Regions from separate parts of the Frigoribacterium sp. CFBP9029 genome, predicted to be linked through region 3. Evidence: predicted binding sites of a transcription regulator. Region 3 holds the regulator's gene; each other region holds the start of a gene.
The links. Region 3 encodes HrcA, which represses chaperone genes, less so after heat shock. Its sites were predicted from a motif close to TTNGCACTCGNNNNNNNCGAGTGCNAA; they were not measured.
Positions count from the first base shown of each region.

Region 1: groES (co-chaperone GroES) is a predicted target of HrcA. The motif match lies at 2,198-2,224, and genes of this name have one in related genera.
Region 2: groL (chaperonin GroEL) is a predicted target of HrcA. The motif match lies at 4,413-4,439, and genes of this name have one in related genera.

Region 1 covers NZ_JAXCWB010000003.1:175,072-184,477, reverse strand. Annotated here, with positions in the region: gene SOM11_RS05690 (ABC transporter substrate-binding protein) at 1-500, opposite strand, end outside; gene rarD (EamA family transporter RarD) at 609-1,634, opposite strand; gene groES (co-chaperone GroES) at 1,817-2,113, opposite strand; gene SOM11_RS05675 (class I SAM-dependent methyltransferase) at 2,289-3,476, shown strand; gene SOM11_RS15070 (pentapeptide repeat-containing protein) at 3,655-4,302, shown strand; gene SOM11_RS05665 (DUF4190 domain-containing protein) at 4,678-5,139, opposite strand; gene tsaD (tRNA (adenosine(37)-N6)-threonylcarbamoyltransferase complex transferase subunit TsaD) at 5,232-6,269, opposite strand; gene rimI (ribosomal protein S18-alanine N-acetyltransferase) at 6,362-6,898, opposite strand; gene tsaB (tRNA (adenosine(37)-N6)-threonylcarbamoyltransferase complex dimerization subunit type 1 TsaB) at 6,895-7,575, opposite strand; gene tsaE (tRNA (adenosine(37)-N6)-threonylcarbamoyltransferase complex ATPase subunit type 1 TsaE) at 7,637-8,179, opposite strand; gene alr (alanine racemase) at 8,176-9,309, opposite strand; gene alr (alanine racemase) at 9,306-9,406, opposite strand, start outside.
Region 2 covers NZ_JAXCWB010000003.1:347,849-357,254, forward strand. Annotated here, with positions in the region: gene SOM11_RS06375 (family 16 glycosylhydrolase) at 1-363, opposite strand, end outside; tRNA gene SOM11_RS06380 (tRNA-Thr) at 685-761, opposite strand; gene SOM11_RS06385 (hypothetical protein) at 925-1,107, shown strand; gene SOM11_RS06390 (nitroreductase family protein) at 1,165-1,725, opposite strand; gene msrB (peptide-methionine (R)-S-oxide reductase MsrB) at 1,730-2,152, opposite strand; gene SOM11_RS06400 (DUF2332 domain-containing protein) at 2,265-3,269, shown strand; gene SOM11_RS06405 (DUF3263 domain-containing protein) at 3,345-3,638, shown strand; gene SOM11_RS06410 (LytR C-terminal domain-containing protein) at 3,736-4,305, shown strand; gene groL (chaperonin GroEL) at 4,481-6,100, shown strand; gene SOM11_RS06420 (HAMP domain-containing sensor histidine kinase) at 6,556-8,310, opposite strand; gene SOM11_RS06425 (response regulator transcription factor) at 8,381-9,073, opposite strand; gene SOM11_RS06430 (hypothetical protein) at 9,154-9,406, opposite strand, start outside.
Region 3 covers NZ_JAXCWB010000007.1:13,691-23,096, forward strand. Annotated here, with positions in the region: gene ybeY (rRNA maturation RNase YbeY) at 1-267, opposite strand, end outside; gene SOM11_RS10450 (PhoH family protein) at 264-1,406, opposite strand; gene SOM11_RS10455 (histidine triad nucleotide-binding protein) at 1,396-1,797, opposite strand; gene SOM11_RS10460 (16S rRNA (uracil(1498)-N(3))-methyltransferase) at 1,914-2,645, opposite strand; gene dnaJ (molecular chaperone DnaJ) at 2,648-3,763, opposite strand; gene hrcA (heat-inducible transcriptional repressor HrcA) at 3,841-4,863, opposite strand; gene SOM11_RS10475 (DUF4870 domain-containing protein) at 5,007-5,480, shown strand; gene hemW (radical SAM family heme chaperone HemW) at 5,567-6,793, opposite strand; gene SOM11_RS10485 (DUF1990 domain-containing protein) at 6,796-7,551, opposite strand; gene lepA (translation elongation factor 4) at 7,556-9,406, opposite strand.

The sequences.
Region 1 (9,406 bases), on a different contig from region 3:
GAGGACGCCGTGTTGGCGGGCGAGATCTCGACGATGCAGGCGGCGGTCAGCTGGTCGATGACGTTCAGCGTGACGCTGGACGACTCGGCGCCGATCGCGACCGGGACCTTCGCGTCGATGAGCTGCGTCGCTGCAGCACTCGAGACGGTGAGGTCGTTGCTGTCGCCGGAGTCGGTGCGGGGTTCGACCGTGACGTCCTGGTCGAGCACGCCACCGGCGGCGTTGATGTCCTCGACGGCGAGACCGATGCCGGCCTCGGCGGGCGGAGCGAGGTAGGCGAGGGTTCCCGTGTTCGGCAGGATCGTGCCGATGCGGAGCGCGTCCTGTCCGGGGCTGCTGGGAGCCTCGCACGATGCTGCGGGGTCGGCCTTCTGCGAAGCCGAAGGCGACGACGACGCGCCGTCCTCCGGAGTCGACGACGTCGACGAACAGGCGGCCAGCAAGACGGAGGCGGCCCCTGCGAGCGCCAGAGCCTTCAGGCCTTTGGTGGATCGGATCATCCGTAGTCCCTTTCGTGAAGCGCGGAGAGCCGGACCGACACTAGGCAGACGGTCCTCGCGATTGAGTAGAAACTAGGGCTGGATTGTTTCTGGCGTGTGTTCTGGTCGTCACTGGACCGTTTCGTTAGCAATTCGTGACTTGCGCTCAATACCGCGATTCCGCCGCGACGATCGCACCGCGTCGGTGGAGAGCACGATGAGCGCGACCCAGACGATCGCGAAGCCGATCCAGCGGGTGACCGGCATCTCTTCGTGCAGCAGCACCACGCCGACGATCAGCTGCAGCACCGGTGCGAGGTACTGCGTGAGACCGATCGTGGCCAGAGGGAGACGACGCGCGGCGGCGGCGAAGAGGAGCAGCGGCACCGCGGTGACGACGCCCGAGCTGATCACGGTCAAGGTGTGGACGACCGAGACGGAGCCGAAGACGACCCCGCCGCCGACCCCCGTGACGGCCATGACGACGAGCGCCGCCCCGGCCACCGGGGTCATCAGCATCGTCTCGAGCGTGAGACCGCCGACGGCGTCGACCCGCCCGCCGACCTGCTTCTTGACGAGACCGTAGAGACCGAACGAGGACGCGAGCACGAGCGACACCCACGGCACGTCGCCGGTGCCGATCGCGATGACCAGCACGGCGACGCCGCTGAGGGCGACGGCCGCCCACTGCGCGGGGCGCAACCGCTCGCGCAGGACGACGACGGCCAGCAGCACGGTCACGATCGGGTTGATGAAGTACCCCAGAGCGGCCTCGACGACGTGCCCGGCGAGGGCGGCGGTGATGAAGACCGTCCAGTTGACGACGATGAACACGCCGGCGAGCCCCATGGTCGCGACGAGGCGGGGCTGCCGCAGCAGGCGGACGAACGCGGGAAACCCCCTGGTCGCTGCGAGCAGCGCGAGGCAGAACACGAGGGAGAAGACGATGCGCCAGGCGACGATCTCGAACGGCCCCGACGGCGACATCAGCAGGAAGAACACGGGCAGGACGCCCCAGAGACCGTAGGCGCCGACCGCGAACGCGAGCCCGGATCGGGCGGCCCCGCCGGCGGCACCGGGCGAGCCGCCACCCTGCGTCTCGGAGACGAGCGGGGCGGCGGAAGCCGAGGAGGCGCGGGGGCGGCTGGTGGTCACGTCACGACTGTAGGCCGGGCGACCGACACCGCGACACGTCCACCTCCGACAGGGTGGCGCGTCCGACCGCCGCTCTCGGGAGGCGCGGCCGGTGGAGGAGGCGACCCGCGCCTCCTGCGGCCCCCCCTCAACGACGAGAACCCCCGCCGAAGCGGGGGTTCTCGAGGAGCTGTGTCGAACGACTAGCGGACGACGACGGCGAGGACGTCGCGAGCCGACAGGACGAGGAAGTCCTCTCCGCCGTACTTGACCTCGGTTCCGCCGTACTTGCTGTAGATGACCTTGTCGCCGACGGCGACGTCGAGCGGCACACGGTTGCCGTTGTCGTCGATGCGACCCGGACCGACGGCGACGACGTCGCCCTCTTGGGGCTTCTCTTTCGCGGTGTCGGGGATCACAAGGCCGGAAGCCGTGGTCTGCTCGGCTTCGACCTGCTGGATGACGATGCGATCTTCGAGCGGCTTGATGGAGACCGACACGGTTGCCTCTACTTTCTCGGAACTTCGAAAAACGTGGGTTGGCACTTGCCACGTGCGAGTGCCAGAAACAACTGTAGGGCGTCACTGGCACTCGGTCAATCCGAGTGCCAGTGATGCGCGTCGGTCTCGTCGACCCCGGGCCCCGGACCTCGGCGGATGCGTGAGACTGGACGACATGGATGCGTCGGAGCTGCTCGAAGTCCTCTCTCCCGAGGGGCTGCGGCTGCTCGACTCCCTCCCCCCGTGGCGGGCCTCCGACGACGTCGTGTCGTCGGTCGCCGCGCTGCGGAAGCAGGGCCACCCCGCCGAGCGCGTGTCGGCCGTGCTGACCCAGGCGCGCCTCCGCAGCAAGGCGGAGGGGAAGTTCGGCGAGTTCGCCAGTCGCATGCTCTTCACCGAGGCCGGTCTCGAGCAGGCCACGCGCCTCGGCGTCGCCGCCCGCCATGCCGACCGCTACCGCTCGGCCGGACTCACCAGCGTCGCCGACCTCGGCTGCGGCATCGGCGGCGACGCCCTGGCCTTCGCGGCCCTCGACCTCGACGTGCTGGCCGTCGACCGCGACGAGGTGACCGCCGCCGTGGCGTCGTACAACCTGTCCCCGTGGTCGTCGTCGCGAGTCCGTCAGGGCGACGCCGAGACGACCGACCTGACCGATGTGCAGGGGGTGTTCCTCGACCCGGCGCGCCGCACCGGCGGGCACAGCGCCACGAAGCGGATCGCCGACCCCGCCGACTGGTCGCCGTCGCTCGACGTCGCGTTCGCCTTCGCCGACCGCCTGCCGACGGGCGTGAAGCTCGGACCGGGGATCGACCGCGACCTCCTGCCCCGCGACGCCGAGTGCCAGTGGATCTCGGTCGATCGCGACGTGGTCGAGGCCGGGGTCTGGTTCGGACCGCTCGCACGGGCCGGGGTGGGCCGGTCCGCCCTGGTGATCAGCGCCTCCGGGGCGGCGGAGCTGACGGCGCCCGCCGACTCGGACGACGTCGAGGTGGGCGACCTCGGCGAATGGCTGTACGAACCCGACGGCGCCGTGATCCGCGCACGTCTGATCGGCGACCTGGCCCGCTCGATCGACGCCCGCATGATCAGCCGCGACATCGCCTGGCTGACGACCGACCAGCGGATCGAGACCCCGTTCGCCCAGGGCTTCCGGGTGATCGAGACGTTCCCCCTCGACGAGCGGACCCTCAAGCGCGAGCTGCGGACGCGGGGCATCGGCCGCCTCGAGATCAAGAAGCGGGGAGTCGACGTCGACCCCGCCACGTTCCGCAAGCGCCTCTCGCTGCAGGGTTCGGGGTCGGCCACGCTCGTGCTGACCAGGGTCGCCGGGCGGCACACGGCGCTGCTCTGCGAACGCGCCTGACCCCCGCCACGACGACGGAGGCCGGGTCTGCGGCTCAGGTGCCGCTGTAGTACCCGTCGCCGGTCGACGGCATCTCCGAGAGCACGTTGAAGAACAGCACCCAGGCGCCGATGATCAGGAGCGACAGGCCGATGCCCACGTAGCCGGTGATGAGACCCGTCAGCCAGAAGCCACGCGCATGGCGTTCGCGCTTCTGCCCCACATGACCGAGCACCACGCCGGCGATCGAGAAGAGGACTCCCGACCCGAAGAGCACCAGCGACATCAGCACGCCGAGGATCGACCCCGACATCGACAGGATGCTCAGCAGACTCGAGGGCCTGGGCGCGCCACCCTGCTGGTACGCGGCGTACTGCGAGCCGTAGGGCTGCGGGGCTCCGTACTGAGGGGCGCCGTTCTGCGGGGCGCCGTACTGCGGGGCGCCGTACTGCGGGCTCCCGTTCTGCGGGGCTCCGTACTGCGGAGCGCCGTAAGGCTGCGGGCGTCCGTACTGCTGCTGGCCCTGCTGGCCCTGCTGCGCACCATAGGGCTGCTGCGGAGCGGCGCCGTACGGCGCTCCCCCGCCCGGCTGCTCGCCGAACGGCGACTGACCGGGCCGTGTCGGCGCCCCGTACTGCTGACCACCCGACGGCTGCTGGGGTCCGTCGGAGGCCTGCTGACCGGGACCGGGTCGTCCGTACTGCCCCGGCTGCTGGTACTGGCCGTACTGCCCCTGCGGACCGGCACCGTAGGGCGCCGACCCGGGAGGCCCCTGCGGCGCAGGAGCGGACCCGACCGGAGAGGCCTGCTGCCCCGGCGCGACGAACGGGTCGCCGACCGGTCGTGACCCGGCAGGAGGCGCGGGCTGGGTCGGAGGCGCGGGCTGCGTCGGAGCCCCGGGGTACGCGGTCGGGGGCAGCGACGGCGACGCCGCCCCGCCCTCGGCGGTCGCGCCCGCGGGATCAGCGCCCGACGACTCGGCACCCGACCGATCAGCCCCCGACGAGCCCGACGTCTCGGACCCCGACGGCGCGGGCGAGGGGGTGGAGGCCGGAGGGACCGGGCCGGGAGGTGTCGTGTCGTCGGTGGCCATGAGGACCCTTTCGAGTGCGGTGCGGCGGTCGTGACGGACGGACGAGCGCCCGATGCACGAGGGGGCCCGCGCCGGTGAGCGCGGACCCCGTCATGGTATCGACGTCGTCGATGAGTGGACTCGGAGTGATCAGAACCCGGACTCGTAGCTCTGGTCGTACGCGAATCCGCCGGCGGCGATCGCGACGATGAAGAACACGACGACGGCGATCGCGCCGAGCAGGCCGAGGTAGCCGAGCACGAGGCCGATGATCGCCATGACCTTGCCCTGCTCGCCGGTCCGCTTGATCTGGCGCAGCGAGATGTGGCCCGTGACGATGGCGACGATGCTGAAGACGAACGAGCTCAGGATGCTCGCGACGAGCGACACGATGGCCAGCACGTTGGTCTTCGGCGACTGGCCGCCGTAGCCGCCCTGCCCGTAGCCGCCCTGCCCCTGGGCCTGCCCCTGATAGGGGTTCTGCTGATACGGCTGCTGCTGCGGCTGGCCGCCGGGCTGCCCCTGCGTGCTCTGCGAACCCTGCGGGTACTGCGGGTACTGAGGCGCCGGGGGGTTCTGCGGGCCCTGGCGGGCCGGGTCGTGGTCGGTCATGCCGAGGTCTCCTTCTGTCTGAGTGGCCCCGAGCCTACGCGGACCCGCCCGCGCTCCGCCCTGAGGGCCCCGACGCCCCACGCCCCGTCGGCTCAGACCGCCTGCACCGTCGTCACCGGCAGCGTCGAGTCGGCGCCGAAGTCGAGCGGCGACGGCGCGTGCCCGCGGGCGACGAGCTGCGCACCCAGGGCCGCGATCATCGCCCCGTTGTCGGTGCAGAGCGACAGCGGCGGCACGCGCAGCTCGACGCCCGCCGCCTCGCAGCGCTCGAGGGCGAGCTGCCGCACGCGGGCGTTCGCGACCACTCCCCCGCCGAGCAGCAGGCGAGGCACGCCCAGGTCGGCGCAGGCGGCCAGCGCCTTGGTGAGCAGCACGTCGGCGACGGCCTCGCGGAACGATGCGGCGACGTCGGCGACCGGCACCGCGCCTCCTTCGTCCCGTCGGCGTTCGACCCAGCGGGCCACGGCGGTCTTCAGCCCCGAGAACGAGAAGTCGTATCGATGCTTGACGAGGTCTTTGGGCAGCGTCAGCCCGCGAGGGAACCGGATCGCGGCCGGGTCCCCGTCGGCGGCGACGCGATCGATCTGCGGGCCGCCGGGATAGGGCAGGCCGAGGAGGCGCGCGACCTTGTCGAAGGCCTCACCGGCGGCGTCGTCGATGGTCTCGCCCAGCAGCTCGACGTCGTCGACGAGATCGCGCACGTGCAGCAGCGACGTGTGCCCGCCCGAGACCAGCAGCGCGATGGTCGGCAGCTCGAGCTCGCTGCCGTCGGCCCGCAGCACGTCGGCGCCGACGTGCCCGACCAGGTGGTTCACCGCGTAGAGCGGCTTGCCGGTGGCGAGCGCGAGGGCCTTTGCCGCGCCCACGCCGACCATCAGCGCGCCGGCGAGACCCGGGCCGCTCGTCACCGCGATCGCGTCGAGCTCGTCGAGCGTGACGCCCGCCTCGGCGAGCGCGGCCTCGAGGGCCGGCTGCATCGCGTCGAGGTGCGCCCGCGCGGCCACCTCGGGCACGACCCCGCCGTAGCGCGCGTGCTCGTCCATCGACGACGAGATGACGTTCGCGAGCAGGGTCGTGCCGCGGACGATGCCGACGCCGGTCTCGTCGCAGCTCGTCTCGATGCCGAGCACGAGCGGGCCCGTCGACGAGCCGGCGCCGTCCGACGAGGCGGGTGCGTCCGACGAGTCGGCGGAGCGGGGAGCCGAGGAGGCGCGGGTCGGGTTCACGAGGAGGGTCCTGTCTGTGAGGGCGCGTCGTCGGAGGAGGTCGCCATGCTGAGGCGCATCACGATCGCGTCGACCCCGTCGGGCATGTAGTAGCGCGGGCGCACCGCGATCGACTCGAACCCGAGCGAGGCGTAGAGGCGCTGGGCGCCGGGGTTGTCGGCACGGACCTCGAGGAACACCTCTCGGACCCGGCGGCGCCGCGCCTCGTCGATCATCGCGGTCATCAGGGTGCGCCCCAGCCCGTGCCGCCGGGCCCCGGGCACGACCGCGATCGTCTGGACGTCGGCGTCGGGTGCGCCGGGCAGCGCCAGGAGCCCCGCGTAACCGACGATGCCGGTGTCGGCGCCGGTCTCATCCCCGGTGTCGGTCCTGGCCTCGGCCTCGGCCTCGGCCACCAGGTACCACCCGTCGGGCGAGGCCAGCTCGTGGGCCATGCCCTCGCGCGACCAGGCGTCGGTGACGAAGACCGACGTCTCGATGGCCATGATCCCGTCGAGGTCGTCGATCGTGGCGCGACGTGTGCGGAACATCATCGACCGACCGGCTTCGGGCCCGCCGAGACGGTGACGTCGGGCTCGCGGAGGTAGAGCGGAGCCGGGTCGGCGAACCCGCGGCCGTGCTCGAACATCCGCTCGGCGAGCATCCCGAGGGCCGCCGCCGACACGACGGTGTCGTCGGGATCGGTCCGAGGCGACGCCGAGGAGGCGCCCAGCGCGTCGTCGAGGCCGGCCGGCTTCACGAGCGACGGGCCCTCGAGCCGCACCGGCAGCCCCTCGTCGTCGAGCCCGCGATACGCGGTCCACGCGACCTCGCGACGACGGGCGTCGGTCACGACCACGAGGGGCGCGTCGACGCGGCCGCTCGGCACGGCGACCGACCCGCTGCCGCCCTCGCCCGCCGTGAGCCGCGCGAAGGCGATGGCGTCGTGGCTCGCGAGCGCCAGGCAGGGCCGCCCGACGCCGAAGGCGAAGACCCGCGCGGCGACGATGCCGACCCGGAGCCCCGTGTACGGGCCCGGCCCGACCCCGGCGACGACGGCACTGAGATCCGCGGGGGCGACACCGGCCCCGGCGAGGGCCGACTCGATCAGGCTGCCGACCACCTCGGCGTGCCGTCGGGTGTCGGACTCGGTGCGCTCCGCGAGCACGCCGCGGTCGCGGTCGACGACGGCGACGGTCGTTCCCGCGGAGGTGTCGATGGCCAGGATCACGGGTCAATCGTAGGCGGTCGACTCGAGACGACTCGCGCCTCCTCGGCCGCCCGCCGCTCGTCTAGAGGTCGGCCCAGCGAGGGCCGTACATCGTGATGGTCACGTGGCGCGGCTCGTCGACGGTGGCGTCGGGGTCGGCGTCTGGGTCGAGATCGAGGGGGTCGCTCGCCGCGCCGGGTTCGCGCGCGGCGTCGGCGCCGGCACCCGTCGGTCGCTCGATGACCACCTCGATCCACGACTCGGCGACCCCGTCGAGCAGACCGGCGCCCCACTCGACCACGACGACCGAGCCCTCGAAGTCGAGGTCGAGGTCGTCCAGCTCGGCCGCGCCGCCCAGCCGGTACGCGTCGACGTGCACCAGGGGGACGCCCGTGGCGCTGGGATGCGTGCGCGCCAGCACGAACGTCGGGCTCGCGATCTGCCCGCGCACCTGCAGCCCCTCGCCGACGCCGCGGGTGAAGGTCGTCTTGCCGGCGCCGAGCGGCCCGGTCAGCACGACCAGATCGCCGGCCCCGAGCAGCCGACCGAGACGACGACCCAGCCCCTCCATCGTCTCGGTGTCGGCGACCGGCCCGTCGTAGAGCGGGAGGTCGTTCGCGGTCATCCCCGACGGCCCAGGTAGACGCGTGGCACACGGGCCCCGATGCGGCACGAGACCTCTTCGGGGATCGTGTCGGTCGCGTCGGCCCATTCGCCGATGGTCAGCTCGCCGCCGTCGCCCGGGCCGAAGAGCAGCACCTCGTCGCCGACCTCGATCGGGTCGTCGCCGACGTCGATCAGGAACTGGTCCATCGCGACCCGACCGACGATCGGGTAGCGGCGCCCGCGCACGGTCACCTCGACGCCGTGCTGCGCGCGACGGCTCACCCCGTCGGCGTAGCCGATCGGCACGAGGGCGAGGGTCGTGTCGCGGTCGGTGCGGTACGTGTAGTCGTACGACACCCCGGTGCCGGCGGGCACGCGCTTCACCCGCACGACGCAGGCGCTGAGGGTCAGCACGGGGCAGAGACCGCGATCGCTCGCGCTGACCCCCTCGGTGACGGGGATCCCGTAGCCGTTCGACCCCATGCGGACCATGTCGAAGCGCCGCTCGGGGTGCTCCATGCCGGCCGAGCTCGACGACATGTGGCGCTTCTCGAAGGTCGCCCCGAGGGCCTCGGCGTCGGCGAGCGCCTTGCGGAACACGACCGAGGCCGCGTGATCGTCGGCCTCGCTCGTCTCGGAGACGTGCGAGAAGGCCCCGCGGAGGCGCACCACGCCCTCGTCGCGGAGGGTCACCGCCCGGGTCACCAGCTCGGCCCAGTCGGCGGGCAGGCAGCCCTCGCGATGCAGACCGGTGTCGATGGTCAGGTGCACGAGGGCCTCGCGGCCGGCGTCGCGCGCGGCCTCGGCGAAGCGCTCGAGCTGGTCGAGGGTCGAGACGCCGAGGTCGACGCCGTGCTCGACGGCGCCCGCGTAGTCGTCGTCGGGGCCGAGCTGCCAGGCGAAGAACGACGCCTCGAGGGCGATGCCGGCGCGGCGCAGCCGGAGGGCGGGCTCCAGCTCGACCGTGCCGAACCAGCGGATGCCCGCCGCCACGGCCTCGGGCACCATGACGTCGATGCCGTTCGAATAGGCGTCGGCCTTGACGATGGCCAGCACCTCGACGGGCGCGAGACGCTCGACGAGGGACTCGAGGTTGGCCCGGTAGGCGGCGAGATCCACGGTCGCGCGACGCAGGTAGCCCGTGCTCATACGTACCTCCGGGTCAGGGCGCCCGACAGGCAGGCGACGGTCTCGTAGGTGATCCCCCCGGAGGCGGTGGCCCAGTCGGCCGCGCCCTGGTGCCCGG
Region 2 (9,406 bases), on a different contig from region 3:
CAGGTGCATGTCGAGCAGCCCGTCGCGCACGGAGAGGATGTCGGACTCGTAGCGACCGATCTGCCAGGTGTCGCCGAAGCCGTCGTAGCTCATCCACTGCTTCGCGTACGGACCGGGGAACTCGCCCTGGGCGATGGGGGTCGTGAAGTCGTCCTTGAAGTTCTGCGTCCACCCCGCGAGGTTCCCGTTCAGCAGGGTCTTCGAGGCGGCCGCCGCGTCCGTGGCCGTCTTGCCCGCGATGATCGAACCGGTGGCGGCCGAGGCGCTCTGCGTGCCCGTCGCGACGAGAGCCGTCGCGAGGAGTGCGCCGGCGATCATCGTGGCGCCGATCGGCAGCGATCGTGAGTATGTCCGTGTGACCATGTCGCGGTGTGCCTTCCTTGGGATTTCGGAAGGGCGAGCGGGTGCATCGGGGGGTGGATCTGGCGCGACCCATCGATCGCTCGATGGGGTACAGCGCCCCGCGGTTCTTCGGGTTCCTCGGGGCGCGTCCAGTGTGCGCTCGGGGGACGGATGCCGTCATCCCCAAGACGGGTCGCCCTCGTTGGGGGGAGCGACAGGGCGTCTGTCCTCCTCCCTGTACCCCTTTCGGCGCGAGGCGTCTCGGATTCCCCGGTGAAGGGCCCCGGATGGAGGCGCGGCGGACGACGGAAGGCCCCGATCGCGGACGATCGGGGCCTTCGATGGAGCCGCCTGTCGGATTCGAACCGACGACCTTCGCTTTACAAGAGCACTGCGCTACCGGACTGCGCCAAGGCGGCTGACTCCACCACCCTACAAGCCCGGCGGCGAGGTCGGGAGCGACCCGGGATGGGCGCACGCCGTGCATCTTCCCGCCCGCGATTGGCGCAGGAGCGGTCATCAGTGGTGAAGTAGGGGGAGACGGCGTCGGCCGTCGCCCGGCCCGGATCACGAGGAGCCCCCATGACCAACATCCTGACCGCCATCGGTTCGATCGTGCTGCTGCTGATCAGCTTCGCGCTGTTCGCCTACTCGTTCGGGTCGGGCGAGCCGAACGCGATCATCTTCTTCGCCGGCATCGTCGCCATGACCGGCTCGTTCTGGCTGCCGATCACGTTCGTGGGCACCAGCCAGAAGACCTGGTGACCTCCTAGGGTCGCAGACCACGAGACCCCGGTGCCTCGGCACCGGGGTCTCGTCGTGTCACGGGCGGGGCGGGCCGCTCAGATGCCGATCGACCTCGACGCGCTTGCGCGGCTTGTCGGCGTCGCGCGGCCGATCGCGACCCCCGACGTAGAGCCAGCCCAGCAGCTTCTCGTCGCCCGTCAGACCGTGCGCCGCCTGGACCTCGGGGGCCCGGGTGTGCGTGCCGGATCGCCAGAAGACGCCCCAGCCCTCGTCGTCGAGCACGAGCGACAGCAGGTGGGCGACACCCGAGGCGACGCTCTCCTGCTCCCATTCGGGCACCTTGCGACTGGGCTTCGGCGACGAGACCACCGCGACGACCAGCGGTGCCCGCAGCGACTTCTGCTCGAGCTTCTCGGCGTCCTTGCCCACGGCGCCGTCGGCCGCCGCCAGCGACCGGCCGATCAGTCGGCGGTCGTCGCCCCTCAGCTCGATGAGCCGCCAAGGGCGCATCGACGAGTGGTCGGCGACGGTCGCCGCCGCCTCGACGGCTGCGACGAGCTGCTCGTGATCGGGGGCGTCGTCGGTGACCTTCGACCGCGATCGACGCCGGGCGGCCGCAGCCGCGACGGTGCTCACCGGGTCACTCGGCGGTGGAGGAGGCGTCGTCGCCCTCGCGGAAGCTGAGCGAGACGGAGTTCATGCAGTAGCGGTCGCCGGTCGGCGTGCCGAAGCCGTCGGGGAAGACGTGGCCCAGGTGCGAACCGCAGTTCGCGCACCGCACCTCGGTGCGGGTCATGCCGAGGCTGTCGTCGTCGATCAGCTGCACGGCCTCGGGGTTCACCGACTCGTAGAAGCTCGGCCAGCCGCAGTTGCTGTCGAACTTGGTGCCGCTCTTGAACAGCTCGGCGTTGCAGGCGGCGCAGGCGTAGACGCCGGCGCGGCTCTCGTCGAGCAGCTCGCCCGTCCACGGGCGCTCGGTCGCGGCCTCGCGCAGCACGGCGTACTGCTCGGGGCCGAGTTCTGCTCGCCACTGCTCTTCGGACTTCTCGACCTTGTACGACACGGGTGACTCCTCAGTTCTCGGGACTCCCCATTCAACACGGTCCCCCCGACAGTCATTCCAGGGCGGCACCGGCGCCGGCCCGTCGCAGTCCCGGCCTCCCTAGAATCACGACATGCTCCTCGCCGACCGGTTCCGCAGCCACGCCGACGCGTCCGCCCGCGAGCAGTCCCCTCTGTACGCCGAGTGGTCGCTCGGCATCGCCGACGACCCCGACGTGCTCGCGCTGATCGAGAGGTCTCCGGAGGCGCGGCGCCAGCCCGCCCTCGTGCTCGCCGTGTCGCGCTGGCTGGGCGCCCCCCTCGCACCGTGGCCGCGCCTCCGGGAGTGGATGCTCGCCCACCCCGACGCCCTCCTCGCCGAGCTCGCCCGTCGGACGACCCAGGTCAACGACGTCCGCCGCCTCGGGCCGGTGTCGCTCGCGCTGGCCAGGCTCGAGGGCCCGGTGGCCCTGCTCGAGGTCGGCGCCTCGGCGGGGCTCTGCCTGTTCCCCGACCGGTACGCGTTCCGGGCCGACCTCCGCGGCGCGGGCCGCGACGAGCAGGCGCGCTGGGGCGCGGCCGACAGCGACGTCGTCGTCGAGCTCGACGTCGACCTCGGAGACTCCCCGCTGCCGCACGACGAGTGGCCTCGCCGGGTCGTGCTGCCCGAGATCGTCTGGCGGGCCGGTCTCGACCTCGAGCCCGTCGACGTCACCGACCCCGCGGCGGTCTCGTGGCTCGAGACGTCGCTGCCGCCCGGGCCGTCGGAGCGGGTGGATCTGCTGCGGCGGGCCGTCGCGATCGCCCGGAGCGCGCCTCCTCGGCTCGTCCGCGGCGACGCCGTCGACGGGCTGGCCGCCCTGGCCGCGACCGCCCCGTCGGACGCGCGGCTCGTCGTGGTCTCGACCGGCACGCTCGTCTACCTGCCCGGTCGCCGGCGCCAGGCCTTCGTCGACGCCGTGCGCGCCCTCGGCGCCACCTGGGTGTCGTACGAGCGGCGCGACCTGCTGCACGACGTCGTGGTGGAGGTGCCGGAGGGCGTCGCGCCGGGCGACGGGTTCGCCGCGCTCGCCCTCGACGGCCGGGCCCTCGCCGTCGGTGACGCTCACGGCACGCGAGTGCGACTGCTCCCCTCCTGACCCGGCGGGAGGGCTGCGCCTGAGGCGGCCCGGAGGTGGCCGCCCGTAGGATGACGACGATCGAGAGGGCGGGTGATGGGCGACAGCGGTGCGACTGGCGACGACGGGACGGTCATCGGGCTCTCCGAGCGCGACCGCGCGATCCTCGACCTCGAGCAGTCCACCACGGGGTCCCCGCGCCAGAAGGAGGCCGTGATCCGACGCGATCTCGGTCTCTCGACGGCCCGGTACCAGCAGCTGCTCAACTCGCTCATAGACCGACCGGCTGCACTGGCCTACGCGCCGATGCTCGTGGGGCGTCTGCTCCGACTCCGCGACGCTCGCTCGCTCGCCCGCACGACCCGATCGTTCGGGCCGCCGACCCGCTGACCCGCCGACCCGCCGCCCCGCTGCACGCCGCCCCGCCGACAGAGCGCCCGACGCCCGCCGAACCGACGCCCGCCGACCCAGAGAAGACCGACAGCACATGCCGAAGTTCCCCCGCGACCGTTTCGACGACCTGCCCGCCGATCTGCAGAGGGTCGGCGCGCACCGGTCCACCCCGAGGCGGGGCCGTGGGCTGGTCGTCTTCGCCTGGGCCGCTCTCGCGACGGGCGTGCTGGTGGGCGGCGGTGTCGTCGCCCTGGGCGTGCTGAACGACAGCATCCAGTTCGACGCCCCCACGACGACCGCCACCGAGACGGCCGAGGCGGAGGCGCCCGACGACACCGCCTCCGCGACGCCGACGGAGGCTCCCGTGACCGACCCCGCCGACGTCGACCCCTCCGTCACGATCGCGGTGCTGAACGGGACGTCGACCGCGGGTCTCGCGACCGCCGCCTCCGCCGACCTCGAGGCCGCCGGGTACACCGTCGCCACCCAGGGCAACGCGGGCGACACCTCGGCCACGACCTCGACCGTCTACTACGCCGACGCCGCCGACGAAGGGGTCGCCCTCGGGCTCGCCCAGACGCTCGGCGTCACGGCGACGGCCGTCAGCTCGGCGTTCCCGAACGCGTCGGTGACCGTCGTGCTCGGCGCCGACTACACGCCCTGAGGGCGACCGGGCCGAGGAGGCGCGGGTCGCGATCACCGCGCACCGCACCTCCTCGGATCGCCCGCGACGTCACTTGCACTCTCACCGGGCGAGTGCCAGAATCGTCACTGGCACTCGCGACACGTGAGTGCCAAAGCTTCTGCTTCATGACGTCCGGGAGGGACGAAAAACACACATGGCTAAGATCATTGCTTTTGACGAAGAGGCCCGTCGTGGCCTCGAGCGTGGCCTGAACATCCTGGCCGACGCGGTTAAGGTCACGCTCGGCCCGCGTGGTCGCAACGTCGTGCTCGAGAAGAAGTGGGGCGCCCCCACCATCACGAACGACGGCGTGTCCATCGCGAAGGAGATCGAGCTCGACGACCCGTTCGAGAAGATCGGTGCGGAGCTCGTCAAGGAGGTCGCGAAGAAGACCGACGACGTCGCCGGCGACGGAACCACCACCGCCACCGTGCTCGCTCAGGCGCTCGTCCGTGAGGGCCTCCGCAACGTCGCCGCAGGCGCCGACCCCATCTCGCTGAAGCGCGGCATCGAGAAGGCCGCTGCGGCCGTCTCGGCTCAGCTGCTCGCCGACGCGAAGGACATCGAGACCAAGGAGCAGATCGCGGCCACGGCCTCGATCTCCGCCGCTGACCCCACCATCGGCGCGCTGATCGCCGAGGCGATCGACAAGGTCGGCAAGGAGGGCGTCGTCACCGTCGAGGAGTCCAACACCTTCGGCACCGAGCTCGAGCTCACCGAGGGCATGCGCTTCGACAAGGGCTACCTGTCGCAGTACTTCGTCACCGACCCCGAGCGCCAGGAGGCCGTCTTCGAAGACGCCTACGTGCTCATCGTCAACTCGAAGATCTCGAACATCAAGGATCTCCTCCCCATCGTCGACAAGGTGATCCAGAGCGGCAAGCAGCTGCTCATCATCGCCGAGGACGTCGACGGCGAAGCGCTGGCGACCCTGGTCGTCAACAAGATCCGCGGCATCTTCAAGTCGGTCGCCGTCAAGGCCCCCGGCTTCGGCGACCGTCGCAAGGCCCAGCTGCAGGACATCGCGATCCTCACCGGTGGTCAGGTCATCGCCGAAGAGGTCGGCCTCAAGCTCGAGAACGCGACGCTCGACCTCCTCGGTCGTGCCCGCAAGGTCGTCATCACCAAAGACGAGACGACCATCGTCGAGGGTGCCGGCGACCCCGAGCAGATCGCGGGTCGCGTGCGTCAGATCCGCAGCGAGATCGAGGCGACCGACAGCGACTACGACCGTGAGAAGCTCCAGGAGCGTCTCGCGAAGCTGGCCGGCGGCGTCGCCGTCATCAAGGCCGGCGCTGCGACCGAGGTCGAGCTCAAAGAGCGCAAGCACCGCATCGAAGACGCCGTGCGCAACGCCAAGGCCGCCGTCGAAGAGGGCATCGTCGCCGGTGGTGGCGTCGCTCTCATCCAGGCCGGCAAGACCGCTCTGGCCGAGCTGCAGCTCGAGGGCGACGAGGCGACGGGTGCGAACATCGTCCGTGTCGCCATCGACGCTCCGTTGAAGCAGATCGCCTTCAACGCGGGCATGGAGCCCGGCGTCGTGGCCGACAAGGTCCGCGGCCTGCCCATCGGTCACGGCCTCAACGCCGCGACCGGCGAGTACGTCGACATGATCGCCGCCGGCATCATCGACCCCGCCAAGGTCACGCGCTCGGCGCTGCAGAACGCAGCCTCGATCGCCGGTCTGTTCCTCACGACCGAGGCCGTCGTCGCCGAGAAGCCCGAGAAGAACCCGGCCCCGGCCGGCGACCCCACGGGTGGCATGGACTTCTAGTCCGCACCGCTTCACCGCACCACGCACAAGGGCGGCTCTCCTCCGGGAGGGCCGCCCTTCGGCGTGTGCGCCGCGACACCCCGCCCGAAGCCGCGTAGCACCCCGAAACCCGCGCGGCACCCCGCCCGACGCCGCGCAGCATCCCGAGACCCGCGCGGCACCCCGAGACCCGCGCGGCACCCCGAGACCCGCGCGGCACCCCGCCCGAAGCCGCGTAGCACCCCGAAACCCGCGTAGCACCCCGAGACCTGCGCAGCACCCCGCCCGACGCCGCGCAGCACCCCGAAAGCCGCGCAGCACCCCGAGACCCGCGCGGCACCCCGCCCGAAGCCGCGTAGCACCCCGAAACCCGCGTAGCACCCCGAGATATGCGGGTGTTGCGCGGGTTTCGGGGTGTGGGGTGCGACGGCGGGCGCCGCGGGCCGCGGGCGGCGGGCCGCCGGCGCCGCGGGCGGCTAGGCGGGCTGCGGGCCGGCCGCGGGGGCGGTGGTGACAGCGGCGTCGGCGGGCATCAGGGGCAGGGCCACCTGGAACGTGGCGCCGCCGCCGGGGGTGTCGCGCACGTCGACGCTGCCGCCGTGCGCCGCGACGATGCCCGAGACGATCGCGAGTCCCAGCCCGCTGCCCCCGGTGTCGCGGGTGCGGGACGAGTCGGCTCGCCAGAACCGCTGGAAGATCTTCTCGCGGATCTGCGGCGGGATGCCCTCGCCGTGGTCGACGATCGCGAACGTCGCGACGCCGCGACCCGGGTCCGACTGCACCACGATCTCGATCGGGCTGTCGTGCTCGGTGAAGCGCATGGCGTTGCCCATCAGGTTGGTGATCACCTGACGGATCTTGTTCTCCTCGCCGATGACGATGGCGTGCGCCTCGTCGAGGGGTGTCTGCTCCACGGGCACGACGGCCGCGCTGCCGTCCGCGTTGCGGCCGCCGCGGGCACGCAGGCTCCGGAGGCGCGCGAGGGTGGCCCCCGCGAACGTCGCCGGTGCGCCGCCCGCCGCCGCCGACCCCGGCGCGACGGGCGTCACCGGGCCGGTCATCCGGCTCTCGACCGGGGCGCCGGGCGCCGCGTCGACCGCGGGCTCGGCCGCCTCGCCGTCATCCGCCGGGGTGGCCGTCGGCACGACCGGGTCGAGCACGAGCACCTCGATGTCGCGGTCGGGGTTCGAGGCCATCGTGTCGAGGGCGGAGTCGCGGGCGAGCTGCACGAGGTCGACCGGGCCGAGCTCGAGCGGCTTCGACTCGTCGAGACGAGCGAGCTGCAGCAGGTCCTGGACGAGCACCCCCATCCGGATGGCCTCTTTCTCGATCCGCTCCATCGCCTGGGCGACGTCCTCCTCTTTCGTGAGGGCGCCCATGCGGTACAGCTCGGCGTAGCCGCGCAGACTGACGAGCGGGGTGCGGAGCTCGTGGCTCGCGTCGCCGACGAAGCGCCGCATCTGGTCGATGGTCTTCGCGCGGTCGTCGAAGGCGTCGTCGATGCGGTTCAGCATCGTGTTGAGCGATCGATTGAGTCGCCCGACCTCGGTGTTGGGCGTGGTCGAGTCGAGACGCTGGCTGTAGTCGCCGTCGGCGAAGCGCGCGGCCGTGGCCTCGACGTCACGCAGCGGGGAGAACGTCGATGTGACGAGCAGTCGGGTGAGAGCGGCGCCGAGCACCACGACCGAGACGCCGAAGCCCAGGAAGATCCCGCCGAAGCGGTTGATCGTCGCGTTGGTCGCGGCGAGGTTCGTGCCCGTCACGATGGTGGCGTCGATGGTCTGCGTGGAGCCGGTCGTCGAGGTCAGCGTGAGCGGCTTGACCGTGGCGTAGACCCGCCACTCCTGATCGTGGGTGCGGTTGTCGACGCTCTGCGCCTCGCCCCCGGCCGACTCGGCCACGGTGACCCCGCCGAGCACGGGCCCGACGCCGTCCTCCAGCAGGTCGCTGGTGTCGCAGATCATGCTGCCGTCGGGGTTGAGGATCGCCAGGTAGCTCGACTTGTCGCCGAAGTTGATGGTGCACGACGTGCCGTTGCGCGATGCGCCGGTGAAGCTGTCGGCCGACGTCTTCAGCTGCGTGTCGACCTGCCCGTAGAGATAGGTGCTCAGCACGGTCATGGTGCCGAGCCCGGCGACGAGGAGACCGAGGGTGACGAGGGTCACCGTGATGCCGGTGATCTTCGTGCGGATGGAGATCTCGTTCCACCACTGCGAGAGGCGTGCGTGCATAAGGGCGTCAGACTACCGAGAACGCCTGGGAGCCGAGGCTCCCAGGCGTTGGTGACGGCGGTGCGGGCGACTAGCTCTTCGACGCCTTGAGCATGTAGCCGAAGCCGCGCTTGGTCTGGATGATCGGCTCGGCCGAGAACTGGTCGAGCTTGCGGCGCAGGTACGAGATGTAGCTCTCGACGATGCCGGCGTCGCCGTTGAAGTCGTACTCCCACACGTGGTCGAGGATCTGGGCCTTCGACAGCACGCGGTTGGGGTTCAGCATGAGGTAGCGCAGCAGCTTGAACTCGGTCGGGCTGAGCTCGATGGCCGTCTCGCCGATCGTGACCTCGTGGGTGTCCTGGTCCATCGTGAGCTCGCCGGCGCGGATGATCGCGTCTTCGTCCTCGTTCATGGTGCGGCGGAGGATCGCCTTGATGCGGGCGACGATCTCGTCGAGGCTGAACGGCTTGGTGACGTAGTCGTCGCCGCCGACGGTCAGACCCGTGATCTTGTCTTCGGTGTCGTCTTTCGCCGTGAGGAACAGGATCGGCGACGTGTAGCCCGACGACCGCAGGCGCTTGGTCACGCCGAAGCCGTTCATGTCGGGGAGCATCACGTCGAGGATGATCAGGTCGGGCTCTTCTTCGAGGACGGCCGAGATGGCCTGCGCGCCGTTGCCGACGGCTCGGACTGCGAAGCCCGCGAATCGCAGGCTCGTCGTCAGGAGGTCGCGGATGTTCGGTTCGTCATCGACGATAAGGATCTTCGGGCCGTCACTCATGGGATAAGTATCTGCGCGCCTCCTCGGTGTTCCCTGTGAGCAGGAGGCACGTCAGCCGCATGCGGGCATCGTGTCGGCCCTCAGGACGCCGGGTCGGTCCATTCGACGTTCGGCACGAGCGCGATGCGGGTCGTCAGCTCGAGCAGCTCGTCGGGCACGGCGAGGGTGAAGTCGACGCCCTCGCGATGCTCGAGGACGGCGGTGTAGCCGGAGGCGCGGGTGATCTGCCACCCCGGGAACTCCTCGACCGGGGCTGCGACGACCCGCGCCTCCTCGGCGTCGTCGGTGGCGCCGATCGCGGTGAGACCGGCGAAGAGGTGGTCCTTGACCGGC
Region 3 (9,406 bases):
CACGATGTCGCCGAGCAGACCGGCCGGGGTCGGGTCCTCTTCGGTGCCGGGCCGCAGTTCGTCCATCGGGAAGCTGAGGACGTCGGTGGGGCCGGGCTCGTCCATCCACTGGACGTGCAGCTGCTCCATCGCGGCCTCGTCGACGAAGACGATCGCGAGCTCGGCCTCGGGGTGGACGTGCATCTGATCGAGTGCGAACGTCGCCAGACGCTGGATGGCGGCCTCGTCGACCTCGACACCCGACTCGTTGTTGACCTCGATGCTCATCGGGTTCCTCTCTCGGACGGACGGTTCTCGGACTGCCGGTCGCGAGGTGCCCCGGAGCCGTAGCCGGGATCGGTGCGGGTGGCGGCCGGCGCGGCCGACGCCGTGCCCGACGCCTCGGAGCGGGCGAACTGCTGCGCCTGCCGTTCGGCGTCGAACGTCGTGTAGGCGTCGACGATGCGACCCACGAGGGTGTGCCGCACGACGTCGTCGCTGGTCAGCCTGGAGAAGTGGATGTCGTCGATCCGATCGAGCACCCGCGTGACCAGCTGCAGGCCGCTCGCCCCGGTGGGCAGATCGATCTGCGTGACGTCGCCGGTGATGACCATCTTCGAGCCGAAGCCGAGTCGGGTCAGGAACATCTTCATCTGCTCGGGCGTGGTGTTCTGGGCCTCGTCGAGCACGACGAAGGCGTCGTTGAGCGTGCGCCCGCGCATGTACGCCAGCGGAGCCACCTCGACGGTGCCCGCTGCGAGCAGCTTGGGCACGATCTCAGGGTCCATCATCTCGTTCAGGGCGTCGTAGAGCGGCCGGAGGTACGGGTCGATCTTGTCGGTGAGCGTGCCGGGGAGGAACCCGAGCCGCTCGCCCGCCTCGACGGCCGGCCGGGTGAGGATGATGCGCTGCACCTCGCGGCGCTGCAGGGCCTGCACCGCCTTCGCCATCGCCAGGTAGGTCTTGCCGGTGCCGGCCGGACCGATGCCGAACGTGATCGTGTGCTCGTCGATCGCGTCGACGTACTCGCGCTGACCGGGGGTCTTGGCGCGGATCGGCTTGCCCTTGCCCGACACGATGGGGTCGCCGAACATGGCGGAGGGCGTGCTCTGACCGGCGTCGAGCACCCGCGCGGAGGTCTCGACCTCGGCGGGGGCGAGATCGTGCCCGCCGCGCACCATGGCCACGAGCTCGTCGACCAGGCCGCGCGCACGGCGGACCGGGTCCGCGGGGCCCTCGAGCACGACCTCGTTGCCTCGGACGAGCACGCGCACGTCGGGGTACTGCTTCTCGACGGTCTTGAGCAGGCGGTCTTGCGGACCGAGCAGCTGCACCATGGCCACGCCGTCGACCTGCATGTCGACGCGGACGATGTCGGCGGCGTCGTCGCCGCGGGGCTCGGAGGGGCGAGTGTCGCTAGTGGGCAAGGGTGCCTTCCTGGAGGGGGCCGCCCAGGACGTGGGCGTGGACATGGAAAACGGTCTGGCCGGCGGACTCGCCGGTGTTGAAGATCAGTCGGAACGACGAGCCGTCGAACCGCCGACCCTCGGCGTCATGGAACACCGCCGGGTCGGCGGCGAGGGCGGACGCGGTCGAGACGAGCTCGGCGAGAAGGGCGGGATCGCCCGCAGCGAGCTCGACGACGTCTCGGTACGACGACGTCTTGGGGACGACCAGGAGGTGCACCGGCGCCTGGGGCTGGATGTCTCGGAAGGCGATGAGCCGGTCGTTCTCGAAGACGATGTCTGCGGGGATCTCACGCGAGACGATGCGGCTGAAGACGCTCGGCTCGGCGTCGGGGTTCTGCTGATCGGACATGGACGCCATCGTACCGGCGACCCCCGACACTTCGCCGGTCGAGGGGACGGCCGCAGCCGCAGGCACGGCCACGGTCCTGGCCGCAGCCGCAGGCACGGCCACGGGCGGCCGCAGGCCTACCAGCGCCCGAGCCGAACGCTGAGCACGGCGATCGCCGCCGGCCCGGCCGTCGACGTGCGCAGCACGGAGTCGCCCAGCCGCACCGGGGTCGCCCCCGCGGCCGCGAGCGTCTCGAGCTCGTCGGGCGAGATCCCGCCCTCGGGCCCGACGACCACCAGCACCGAGGAGGCGCCGGTCAGGTCGACCGCGGAGAGCGCGACCTCGGCGCTCGGCTCGAGCACGAGCACCCGCGCGCCGCCGGCCCGGGCCGCGATCGCCTTCGTCGTGGCGAGGCCGCCGACCTCGGGGCCCCAGGCGCGGACGGCCTGCTTGGTGGCCTCGCGGGTGATGGCGCGCCACCGGGTCAGCCCCTTCTCGATCTTGGGGCCCTCCCAGCGCGAGACGCTGCGCGCCGCCGCCCAGGGCACGACCTCGTCGACCCCGAGCTCCGTCGCCGCCTGGACGGCGAGCTCGTCGCGGTCCCCCTTGGCGAGGGCCTGCACGAGACCGAGCGTCACCACGGGGCGCGGGTGGTGCGCGACGGACTCGGTGAGCATGACGACGAGGTCGGCCCGCGCCTCCTGCACGATCCCCTCGGCGACGAGCCCTCGACCGTTGCCGACCCGCAGCGGGTCGCCGACCCGCAGGCGGCTGACGGTCACCGCGTGCCGCGCCTCCGCGCCGGTCAGGACGACGTCGCCGCCGACCGACGCGTCGTCGAGCGACTCGACGAGGTACGAGTGCGCCACGATCAGAAGTTCAGGAACCGGTCGCGCAGCTTGCCGAAGAGCCCCTGCTGGAACTGCGACAGCTCGGGCCCCTGACCGCGGCGACCCGACGCGAACTTCTCGATGAGCTCGCGCTCTTTATGGCTGAGCTTGGTCGGGGTCACCACCTGGACGCCGATCTTCAGGTCGCCCCGGCCGGTGCCGCGCAGCTTGGTGATGCCGCGGTCGCGGATGGTGATGATGTCGGCGCTCTGGGTGCCGGGCTTGATCTCGAGCTCGACCTCGCCGTCGATGCCGGACAGCGTCGTCGACGTGCCGAGGATCGCGTCGGCCATCTGCACCTCGAGCGTCGCCAGCAGGTCGTCGCCGTCGCGGCTGTAGGTGTCGTGGTGCTTCACCTTGACCTCGAGGTAGAGGTCTCCGTTCGGACCGCCGGCCTGACCGACCTCGCCCTGGCCGGGCAGCTGCAGTCGGAGCCCCGTGTCGACGCCCGCGGGGATGTCGATCGGGATGGTGCGGCGGGCACGGACGCGACCCTGCCCCTGGCAGGTGGCGCAGGGGTTGGGGATGACCGTGCCGTAGCCGCGGCAGGTGCCGCAGGGGCTCGACGTCATGACGTTGCCGAGCAGCGAGCGGACGGTGCGCTGGATCTGACCCGATCCGTTGCAGATGTCGCAGGTCTGCGGCGAGGTGCCGGGCGCGCAGCACGAGCCGTTGCAGGTCTCGCAGAGCACGGCCGTGTCGACCTCGATGTCGCGCTGCGTGCCGAAGACGATGTCGTCGAGCTCGACCTCGAGGCGCAGCAGCGCGTCCTGACCGCGCTCGCGCCGCGATCGCGGGCCCTGCCGCTGACCGCCGCCCCCGCCGCCGAAGAACGCGTCGAAGATGTCGCCGAAGCCCGCCGCGCCGCCGCCGCCCCCGCCGCCGAACCCGGCCTGCGGGCCGAGGTCGTAGCGCTCGCGCTGCTGGGGGTCGCTCAGGACGTCGTAGGCGTGGGTCACGTCTTTGAAGCGCTCGGAAGCGTCGGCGCTCGGGTTCACGTCGGGGTGCAGCTCGCGGGCGAGTCTGCGGTACGCCTTCTTGATCTCTTCGGGCGTCGCCGACCGGTCGACTCCGAGCACGTCGTAATGATCTGCCACTTGTTTCGTCTACCTCTTGGTGTCGTAGCTGGAAGTTGGGGGGAAGAAGGGGAGGCCGAGGAGGCGCGGGTCGGGTCTCAGCGCTCGGCGAGCGTCGACGACAGGTAGCGGGCCACCGCGCGGACGGCCGCCATGTTCGACGAGTAGTCCATCCGCAGGGGGCCGAGCACGCCGATGCGGGCGATCTCGCTGCCCGACGAGGTGTAGCCGCTCGCCAGGACCGAGGTCTGCGCGAGCCCGAACGAGGCGTTCTCGCGCCCGATGCTGGCCACCACGTCGACGGCGTCGAGTTGCATCTCGCCGAAGAGCCGGAGCAGCGCGACCTGTTCTTCGATGGCCTCGAGCACAGGATAGAGGTTGCCGCTGAAGTCGTCGCCGGTACGGACGAGATTCGCCGCGCCCGACATGACGAGACGGTCCTGGCGCCCCGCGGCCAGCTGTTCGACGAGGCTCGCGACGACGCGCCGCACGATGGCGGCGAGGTCGGGCCGGAAGCGCTCCGGCAGGTCGCTGAGCGATCGGGCGGCGTCGCTGAGCGCGGCGCCCCCGACGACGGCGTTGACCGACGCCCGCAGCTCGGAGAGGAACACCTCGTCGACGGGCGTGGGCAGATCGATCAGGCGCTGCTCGACCTGGCCGCTGTCGGTGATGAGGACGGTCATCACCCGCGTCTCGCCGAGACTGACCAGCTCGATGTGCCGCACGCGTGCGCGCGAGAACGAGGGGTACTGCACCAGCGCGACCTGGTTGGTCAGCTGCGAGAGGAGTCGGACCGTCCGCCCGAGGACCTCGTCGAGATCGGTCGAGTCGCCGAGGAAGGTCTCGATGGCCTGACGCTGCGCCGAGGTGAGCGGACGCAGATCGGCCAGCTCGTTGACGAAGAGACGGTAGCCCTTGTCGGTCGGGACCCGACCCGACGACGTGTGAGGCGCCGTGATCAGCTCCTCCTCTTCGAGGAGGGCCATGTCGTTGCGGATCGTCGCGGCCGACACGCCGAACTGGTGCCGCTCGACGATCGACTTCGAGCCGACGGGCTCACGGGAGGCGACGTAGTCGTGCACGATGACACGGAGGACTTCGAGTCCGCGTTCCGAGACCACGACGCACCTCTCTTCCGACTGTCTGGCACTCGCCGTACCAGACTGCCAATCCTACGTCACGTGCGCCACGCGACCTACACGCGGCGCACTCGGCATCCGGAGCTCCCTACTGCCCGCGGGGTGGTCTGCCCTAGGGTGAGGCCATGACCGACATGCCTCCTTCGCAACCGAACGACCCCCGCGCGGGCCAGCAGCCCTTCGGCCAGCAGCCGAACGGCCAGCCGCCCTACAGCCAGCAGCCGAACGGCCAGCCGCCCTACGGTCACCAGGGGCAGCCGTCCATCCCGCCGATGCGTCCGGAGGACGAGAAGCTCTGGGCGACGCTGATCCACCTCGGCGGCATCCTGTTCTGGATCGTCCCCGCGCTGGTGGGCTACCTCGTCTTGAAGGACCGCGGCCCGTTCATCCGCGAGCACACCCGTGCCGCCCTGAACTTCCAGATCACCATGGCCATCGTGCTGGTCGCGTCGGGTCTGCTCAGCGTCATCATCATCGGGGCCATCACCGGCTTCGCCGCCGGCGTCGTCATCGTGATCTTCTCGATCATCGCCGCCGTCGCCGCCAACCGCGGCCAGTACTACAAGTACCCGCTGACGTTCGAGTTCATCAAGAACTGACGCACGGCACCGAATGAAGGGCGCACCTCCTGAAGGAGGCGCGCCCTTCGTCGTCTGCGGAGCTCGCGACGGTCGCGGGGCCGGCTCTACGACGGCAGGAGTCGGCGGACGACCGCGTCGGCCATGAGGCGGCCCTCGCGGGTCAGCACGACACGCCCCTGGAGGGCGGGGCGACCCTCGACCCAGCCGTCGGCGATGAGCCCGGCGACGGCCTGACGACCGTCGTCGTCGAGTTCGGACACCGGCAGCCCCTCGCGGATCCGGACGCCGAGGAGGACCCTCTCGACCCGACGCGTCTCGTCGTCGAGCGTCTCGCGACCGGCGCCCGGCGACTGCTCGGCCGCCATGCGCTGCTGGTAGGCCGCCGGGTGCTTGACGTTCCACCAGCGGACTCCCCCGACGTGGCTGTGCGCGCCCGGGCCGATCCCCCACCAGTCGTGGCCCTGCCAGTAGGCGAGATTGTGCCGCGAGCGGTGGTCGACCCCGCGCGACCAGTTGCTCACCTCGTACCAGTCGTAGCCGTCGGCCGCGAGGCGGTCGTCGGCCACCTCGTACATGTCGGCCGCGAGGTCGTCGTCCGGCGTCGCGACCTCGCCGCGGCGGATCTGGCGGGCCAGCTTCGTGCCGTCCTCGACGATGAGCGCGTACGCCGAGAGGTGATCGGGCTGCTGCGCGATCGCGACGTCGAGGGAGCGCTTCCAGTCGTCGAGCGTCTCGCCGGGGGTGCCGTAGATCAGGTCGAGGCTGACGTCGAGGCCCGCCTCGCGAGCCCACTCGACGACGAGCGGGATGCGCTCGGGGTCGTGGGTGCGCTCGAGGGTCGCCAGCACGCTCGGCACGGCCGACTGCATGCCGAAGCTGACCCGGGTGAAGCCGGACGCCTTGAGCGCCCGGAGGTAGTCGGCGTCGACGCTGTCGGGGTTCGCCTCGGTGGTCACCTCGGCGCCGTCGACGAGACCCCAGGTGTCGACGACGGCGTGCAGCATCTCGGCCAGATCGGACTGCGGCAGCATCGTCGGCGTGCCGCCGCCGAAGAAGACGGTCGACGCGGGTCGAACCGGCAGTCCGGCCTCGGCGAGGACGCGACCGCCGAGCGCGACCTCGGCGACGGCCTGCCCGGCGTAGTCGTCGCGCTTGGCGCCGCGCAGCTCGTCGCCGGTGTACGTGTTGAAGTCGCAGTAGCCGCAGCGGACACGGCAGAACGGGACGTGCAGGTAGACGCCGAACTTGCGCTGGTCGGCCCCGGCGACGACGGACGACGGGAGACCGCCGTCGACGGGCGCGGGGTCGCCGAGCGGGAGGGTGCTCGGCACCCTCAGTCGTCCAGCCGACGGAGGGTCGGGTCTTCGGGGGCGGTCTCGGGCGACTCGGCCGCCGTGATCGCCGCGGCGTCGAGGTCCGTCTCGGGCTCGGGACCGGGCTCGTTGATCGACAGCGCCCGGAGGTAGCGACGCGTGTAGAGGGCCTGGGTGCGCTTCATGAACGGCTCGACGAGCTTCCAGCGGAGCGACGACGGACGCGAGAACGACCGGATCGAGAGCCAGACCGAGCCGTCGTCGGTCTGATCGACGATCCACGACTCCTCCCCGCTCTCGGGGTGCCCGTCGAGGGTGCCGTAGGCGAAGCCCTTGCGCGTGGGCTCGTCGATCACGTAGACCACCCGGACCGGTGCCTCCACCTTGCGCCCGTAGGCCTCGATGGTGAGCGTCGCAGTCGTCCCGGCCGTGAGCAGGGGCGTGCCGTCGGGGGCGAAGCGCGCCTCGTCGGGCGAGCGCGACCAGTGCGCCGGGTCGACGGGTGCGCCGTTCTCGTCGAAGGTGACGGGCGTGTAGCCGCCCTCCTCGAGGGGCGGGACGGCGTCGACCCGGACCTCGATGCCGCTGCGGCGCTGGATCTGCCAGGTCATCGTCGCGATCCAGGCCGCCTCGAACCGGGCATCGCCGTGACCGACGCGGGTGCGGTACTCGGCGGGTGTGAAGCCCGTCGGCGGGTACTGCATCAGGTCGGGGGCCTGCGTGGCCCCGACCTCGCCGTACGTCGTACGGGTCTCGGTGTACGTCGCGCGTCTCATGCGACTACTTCTTGTCTTTCTTCTCGGTGTCACCCGAGAGGGCGGCGATGAACGCCTCCTGCGGCACCTCGACACGACCGATGGTCTTCATGCGCTTCTTGCCCTCCTTCTGCTTCTCGAGCAGCTTGCGCTTTCGTGAGATGTCGCCTCCGTAGCACTTCGCGAGGACGTCCTTCCGCATGGCGCGAATGCTCTCGCGCGCGATGATGCGCGCTCCGATAGCGGCCTGGATGGGGACCTCGAACTGCTGACGGGGGATCAGCTCGCGGAGGCGCCCGGTCATCAGCACCCCGTAGGCGTACGCCTTGTCGCGGTGCACGATCGCGCTGAAGGCGTCGACCGTCTCGCCCTGCAGCAGGATGTCGACCTTGACGAGGTCCGCCTCCTGGTCGCCGATGGGCTCGTAGTCGAGGCTCGCGTAGCCGGCCGTCTTCGACTTGAGGCTGTCGAAGAAGTCGAACACGATCTCGCCGAGCGGGATCGAGTAGCGGATCTCGACCCGGTCTTCGCCGAGGTACTCCATGCCGAGCAGATTGCCGCGGCGCTGCTGGCAGAGCTCCATGATGACGCCGACGTAGTCTTTCGGCGCCAGGATCGCGGCCTTCACCATGGGCTCGCTGACGCTCGCGATCTTGCCCCCGGGGAACTCGCTCGGGTTCGTCACGGTGATGGTCTTCTTGTCGTCGGTCATGACCTCGTAGACGACGCTCGGGGCCGTGGTGATGAGGTCGAGGCCGAACTCGCGCTCGAGGCGCTCGGTGATGATCTCGAGGTGCAGCAGCCCCAGGAACCCGCAGCGGAAGCCGAAGCCGAGCGCGACGGACGTCTCGGGTTCGTAGACCAGCGCCGCGTCCGACAGCTTCAGCTTGTCGAGCGCCTCGCGGAGGTCGGGGTAGTCGCTGCCGTCGATCGGGTAGAGGCCCGAGTAGACCATCGGGAGGGGCTCGACGTAGCCGGCCAGCGCCTCCGTCGCGGGCTTCGCCGCCGTCGTGACGGTGTCGCCCACCTTCGAGAGCCGCACGTCTTTGACGCCGGTGATGAGGTAGCCGACCTCTCCGACGGAGAGCCCCTGACTCGGCGTGGGCTCGGGCGACGACACCCCGATCTCGAGGATCTCGTGCGTCGACTTCGTCGACATCATCTGGACCTTCTCGCGCGGGTTCAGCGTGCCGTCGATCATGCGGATGTAGGTCACGACCCCGCGGTAGCTGTCGTAGACCGAGTCGAAGATCATGGCGCGGGGCGAGGCGTCGAAGTCGCCCGTCGGCGACGGGATGCGGTCGACGACGCGGTCGAGCAGCTCTTCGACGCCCATGCCCGTCTTGCCGCTGACCCGCAGGACGTCGTCGGGGTCACCGCCGATCAGACCGGCCAGCTCGGCCGCGTACTTCTCGGGGTCGGCGGCGGGGAGGTCGATCTTGTTCAGGACGGGGATGATCTCGAGGTCGTTCTCGAGGGCGAGGTAGAGGTTCGCAAGCGTCTGAGCCTCGATGCCCTGCGCCGCGTCGACGAGCAGGATCGCGCCCTCGCAGGCCGCCAGCGATCGGCTGACCTCGTAGCTGAAGTCGACGTGCCCAGGGGTGTCGATCATGTTGAGGGCGAAGGTCTCGCCGTTGCGCTCCCATGGCATGCGGACGGCCTGGCTCTTGATCGTGATGCCGCGCTCGCGCTCGATGTCCATGCGGTCGAGGTACTGGGCGCGCATCGCGCGGTCTTCGACGACGCCGGTGATGCCCAGCATGCGGTCGGCCAGGGTCGACTTGCCGTGGTCGATGTGGGCGATGATGCAGAAGTTGCGGAGCGACGCGGGCGGTGTCGACGCCGGTTGCAGTGCACGGGAGGCTAGGGGGCTCAC